2 linked regions of the Prochlorococcus marinus str. AS9601 genome follow. The protein of the gene in region 1 interacts with the protein of each later gene in a pairwise test. Links are inferred from orthologs where the notes say so. Each region holds a gene or a part of one and is shown in the gene's direction. Other genes may lie near its edges.

Region 1 (2,995 bases):
GATTAGCAATTACGAGAATTGCTTCAGGGAGTTTATTTTCCTCAGTGATTATGCATTCTTTATGGAATGGATTGACTTTCTTAAATTTGTTTTTATTGAGGACATAAAGAATTTATTTTTTTACTTGCGAATCAAACAAAAAGATGTTTATTTAATTTATAACACTTCTTTTATTTAGTAATAAATCTTAGATGAAACCTTATGGGCATCAACTTAATTTAAAAAAAAAAGGTTCATATGTAAGTAAAAATAATTCTGAAAAAATATCCAAAATTAATATCAAATTAATACATCAAATTTTTGACACCATTAATATCTCTCTTTTGGTATTAATATTCACCTTATTTTTCTCGTCTTTTGATAGTCAAAGAAAATGGTCAAATACATATAAAAACTTATCTAAAACAAGAGCTATTAACAATAATCTCATTGATTATATTTCTAAAATTGAGGAATTTTATATTAGTGAACTTGAGTCTATCAATACTTACAGAAAAACTAAACCTGAAGATTTAATCTATCTAGATAAACTTCCAGAAAAAAAAGAAAGTTTATTTAAGAAAAATTTAAGTAGTTTCATTGCAGGTTTTAGTGATAGCAAATATCAAAGGGGATATTGATGAAAAAATACAAAAAAATCGTTCGTCTAATACCCCTTGATCAAAGAAGATTTAAATTTCTCTATATTTTTAGCTTACTATTAATATTTTGTTTGTTTGGTAGGTTAGTTAAATTGCAAGTCTTTAATGCTTCTGATTTACAAAGGAAAGCTAGATTAATACAGTCTTCTAAAACTAACGCCTTAAAAAAAAGGAGAGCGATTGTTGATAGAAATAATAGACTAGTTGCTTACGATAAACCGCTCTATAAATTATGGGCCCATCCAAAATATTTTAATTTTCCTGGTGATTCAATTAATAGAGTTCGCAGTATTGAAGAAGTTACAGAAAAATTGTCATCTATCTTGGATATAAATGGTGAAATACTCTTGAGTAAATTTAATAATAAAGTGAGTGGCATCAAGCTTTTAGATAAAATTTCCGAAGAAAAGGCAGAAAAGATTAAGAACCTTCAAATAAGCGGACTTGATTTGTTTAAATATTCGCAGAGATATTATCCACAAGGGGAGCTTTACTCTAATCTTGTAGGTTTTGTTAATGATGAGAATAAGGCTTCAGCAGGTTTAGAGCTTCATCTAGATAATCAAATTAAAGTTTTTAATAAAAGTAATTTAATAAAAAGAGGAGGAGATGGAACTCCTCTACCGGATAATTCAGCCCCAGGTGATTTTATTTCTGATTACAAAAGTTTAGGCCTAACTTTAGATTCAAAATTACAGAAAGCGTCATTCAATGCATTATCAAAGCAAGTAAGTAAATGGAAAGCCAAGAAGGGATTTGCCATAGTTATGGATGTTAATAATGGCCGGATTCTTTCCTTGGTTACATTTCCGTCATATGATCCAAATAAATTTTGGCAGTATAATTCTGAACTCTTTAGAGGTTGGTATTCTCAAGATTTATTTGAACCTGGTTCAACTTTTAAACCTATTAATCTTGCCTTGGCTTTAGAAGAAAAAGTAATCCAGAAAGATGGAGTAGTTGAAGATATTGGAAAAATTAATGTTGGAGGATGGACGCTTTCTAATTGGGATAAAAAAGGCAATGGATATATTGACTATCCAAAAGTTTTGCAGGTTTCAAGTAATGTTGGGATGGTAAAAATAATGCAAAATTTAGATCCTACAATTTATTGGGATAGGCTAAAAAATTTAGGTATAAATAAAAATTTAGAGACTGACTTATTTGAATCAACTGCTGGCCAACTAAAGAGCAAAGATTTATTTGTAAATCAATCAATTGAGCCTGCTGTAACTTCTTTTGGTAAAGGGTTCTCAATCTCGCCACTTAAATTGCTTCAACTTCATGCGGCTCTAGCAAACGGGGGTTTTGAAGTGACTCCACATGTAACCTCAACTTTCAAAGAAAGAGTTAATAAAAATCCAAAGAAACAATTTTTTTCACCGGATGTCTCTAAAATTGTTCTTCAATGGATGGAGAGTGTAGTTGATAAAGGTAGTGGATCTGGAGCAAAAATCGAGGATTATAGGATAGCTGGGAAAACGGGTACTTCTCAAAAAGCCATAAATGGTTCATATACAAATAAAAAAGTTTGTAGTTTTGTCGCAACCTTACCAGTTAATGATCCAAAATTTGCTGTCCTCGTCGTTGTTGATGAGCCATCTAAATCATATGCATATGGTTCAACTGTTGCAGTACCTGTAGCGAAAGAAATTATCGAGAGTTTGATAGTAATTGAAAAAATACCTCCTAATGTTAATGATCACGGAATGATTGTTAAAAAACCCTAAAATTTTCCATTTTTATAAATATTTAGTTCATTATCTGATGATTTCATCAGGAATAAAAGCTAGTTTATGTATATATACGATTATCTAGATATGAAATCAATTTTAGAACAATTGTCCTCAATGACCGTTGTTGTTGCAGATACTGGAGATTTAGATTCGATAAAAAAATTTCAACCAAGGGACGCCACCACTAATCCATCGCTAATACTTGCTGCTGCTAAGAACCCTGATTATGTGAAGTTAATTGATAAAGCTTTAGAAAGTTCACAAAAGACACTGTCCCAAGGATTCTCTGAAATTGAATTAATTAAAGAAACTGTTGACCAAGTTTCAGTATTTTTTGGAAAAGAAATATTGAAAATTATTTCAGGGCGTGTATCTACAGAAGTTGATGCGAGACTGAGCTTTGACACTGACGCTACGGTAGAAAAAGCAAGAAAATTGATCAATCTTTATAAAAATTTTGGAATTGAAAAGGAAAGAATTTTAATTAAGATTGCAGCAACGTGGGAGGGAATTAAGGCAGCTGAAATTTTGGAAAAAGAGGGTATTAAGTGCAACTTAACTTTACTTTTTAACTTCTGCCAAGCTGTAACTTGTGCCAATGCAAAGATAACTCTAATT
Region 2 (2,995 bases), 900 kb from region 1 along the record:
CAAGATGTTAAAAATACCTGCCCATGAAGTCTGATATTTCCAATTTGCCAATAAAGATGTTGACCAACTTCTAATGCTGCAAAATTAGTTAGCAAGGAATTAAAAAACATTTGTTTTGAATAAAAAAATTTACTTAAGAACGTGAAAAATAAAGAATGAGTGAAGGCTTATAAATGAAAAAACCTATCATTGCAGGAAAAATATCCAAAGATCCTAGCTTGCTCGCAAAAATAAAGAGGCAAACTGGAACTAATAGTTGCAATTTTGATACACCTGATGATTTTTTACCAAGTTTCCCTATACTTTTGGCAAGCAAACGTAGGTAAAAAATGCCGGAAATTGCACCTATAAAAATACTAAAACCAAAAGTTAATCCTAGAAAAATTCCAGTTATTGATGCTAAAAAAATAGAAAAAATAAAAGTAATTCCAAAAATTGTTAATTGCAATTTTGTGTATTCATCATTTTGAGAAAGCAAATAATCTATTTGATTGGCAATGCCAGATTTACTTTTTTTGATGATCGAAATATTCAGGGATCGAGGAAATTGAACATTCTCATTAGAAGGATGCTCAAGTTTTTTTCTATTTGAGTCCACTGATGTGAACATAGTTTAAAACCCTCTCTGAATGGTTTGAAGTAAGTATATAAACTCACGGAATCTATCACGGAGAGGTACCTTTTAGCTAGTTTTTTTTCATAAAAGATTAATTCTTAAGATTTACTATGAATATGTAAACCATTTTTTACTTAATTCTTCAAAAATAAAATTTATAAAAAGTCATTATTATTAATTGCTTAAACACTTTAAAACGTTAATAAAAGACTTGGCAAAATCTCAATTAAACGTCTCAATAGTACATATACATCAAAAAAATTGGCGATAAGTCAAGAAAAAATAAAATATAAAAGAATTTCTAAAAGAAAAAAGACCTTTAGTTCTACTTACAAAAAAAATCTAAGCAATTTAACTGAGTCTTTATTTCCCTTACCTTGGACGATATGGCCCTATGAGGCAAAAATCCTCGTTGTTCTCATTGCAGTTTGGTCAATATTAGGAATATGCATTTTAGGATCATCAAGTTGGTGGGTGGCTAGTAGGGAAATGGGAAATTGGGCTTACTTCTTAAAAAAACAAATTATTTGGACAATTCCAGGAATCAGTATATTTTATTTTGTTCTGAATACAAAAATTAAAAATCTTTTAAAGTTATCAAGAATTATTTTTTTTATTTTATTCTTTCTAATATTTCTTACTAATATAGCTGGGATTACAGTTAACGGATCTTCAAGATGGTTAGTGCTTGGCAATTTACGTCTGCAACCATCTGAATTAATTAAGCCTTTTCTAATTCTAGAAGCTTCTAATCTTTTCGCACATTGGAATCTAGTAAAGAATGATAAAAAATTAGTTTCAATATTCTCTTTTGGATTATTAATTTTATTAATACTAAAGCAGCCTAATTTAAGTACTGCATCATTAACAGGAATTCTTTTTTGGGTAATGGGTTTATGTGGAGGCGTTAAACTAAGTTCTCTCTGCTCATTTGCCTCATTAGGATTTATTACTGGATGTATTAGTATCCTCAATAACGAATATCAAAAACTTAGAGTTACTTCATTTCTTAATCCTTGGAAAGATCAACAGGAAAGTGGATTTCAATTGGTTCAAAGTTTATTAGCTATAGGTTCAGGTGGTCTATTCGGTCAAGGTTTTGGCTTGTCTATACAAAAATTACAATACCTACCTTTTATGTACACAGATTTTATTTTTGCCATTTTTGCTGAAGAATTTGGTTTATTAGGTTGTACTTTATTCCTAGGTTTTCTAGCAGTTTTTTCTTATATAACTGTAAGAATTGCTCTAAAGTGCAGGAACAACTATACAAAATTAGTTTCTATTGGATGTGGTGTATTGTTGATAGGTCAATCAATAATGCATATTGCTGTAGCAACAGGCTCTATGCCTACTACAGGCTTGCCACTACCTTTCATTAGTTATGGTGGCAATTCATTAATCGCATCATTTTTTATTGCAGGGATGTTACTGAGATGTTCATTAGAATCTACAGGCTTCATAGGTATGATTAGTACACGAAAGACTCTTAATTAGTTAGAATTTAAATTATTTAAGTCAAGCTATCGAATCATTTAATTTAGTTATTTCAGAATTATCTCAAAAGGGATATCTGCTTATGCAGAATGGCATTAATAATCCTGGCCCATTTACTATATTTTTGATTTTCAGCGCAGGACTTTTAACGAGTCTTGGTCCATGCTCATTATCATTACTACCAATCACTATTGCTTATATAGGAGGAACAGAGAAAAAACAATTTAAACTTATTAGTTTTTCAGGAGGAGTCGTTTTTTCCCTCGTTGCACTTGGTGCTGCCAGTGGATTATTAGGTAGGATATATGGGCAAATCCCATCTTATTACACTTCGATTGTTGCCTTGATAGCAATAATAATGGGTTTGAATTTACTAGGAATTTTAAAGTTTCAGTTCCCGAATGGACCTGATCTACAAAAAATAGAGGATAAGATACCATCCCTCATGGCACCTTTTGCGATAGGAACTACTTTTGGATTAGCCTCTTCACCTTGCATTACTCCAGTTTTAGCAACTCTTCTAGCTTGGGTATCGCAAGCTAAAAACCCGATAATCTCAATTATTTTTTTATTTTTCTTTGGAATAGGCCAAGTCACTCCACTAATTATTGCGGGTGCCACGGCAGAAAACTTAAAAAAATTTTTAGAGCTTAGAAAATTTAGTCAAATAATTCCCACCTTAAGCGGGATATTTTTAGTAGCACTAGGATTATTAAATTTATTTTCAAATTGGATTTAAATGATTATTTTTAAGAATCTAATTTTAAAAATATCTAGTTTAAGATTTGCAATATCACTGATAATCTTCATAGCTATTGCCAGTGGAATAGGTACTTTTATACCTCAAGATAATAATAATAAATTTTATATTGATAATTTCGA

The links. Proteins that work in one complex are often made in the same cells at the same time.
Region 2: the proteins of A9601_RS11900 (region 1) and A9601_RS16880 interact in binary tests that used the Escherichia coli proteins (3 or more experiments, as listed by UniProt). The link is inferred for Prochlorococcus marinus str. AS9601 from one-to-one orthologs.

What each region holds. Positions count from the first base shown.
Region 1 is NC_008816.1:498,325-501,319, forward strand. It holds A9601_RS11900 (peptidoglycan D,D-transpeptidase FtsI family protein), read left to right. Parts: upstream 1-619; coding sequence 620-2,371; downstream 2,372-2,995. Other genes in the region: A9601_RS11890 (CPBP family intramembrane glutamic endopeptidase), read left to right, coding at 1-107; A9601_RS11895 (hypothetical protein), read left to right, coding at 192-620; tal (transaldolase), read left to right, coding at 2,462-2,995. UniProt on the Escherichia coli protein: Essential cell division protein that catalyzes cross-linking of the peptidoglycan cell wall at the division septum. Required for localization of FtsN.
Region 2 is NC_008816.1:1,401,403-1,404,397, forward strand. It holds A9601_RS16880 (FtsW/RodA/SpoVE family cell cycle protein), read left to right. Parts: upstream 1-877; coding sequence 878-2,113; downstream 2,114-2,995. Other genes in the region: atpB (F0F1 ATP synthase subunit A), read right to left, coding at 1-110; A9601_RS16875 (ATP synthase subunit I), read right to left, coding at 134-610; A9601_RS16885 (cytochrome c biogenesis protein CcdA), read left to right, coding at 2,196-2,852; A9601_RS16890 (cytochrome c biogenesis protein ResB), read left to right, coding at 2,853-2,995.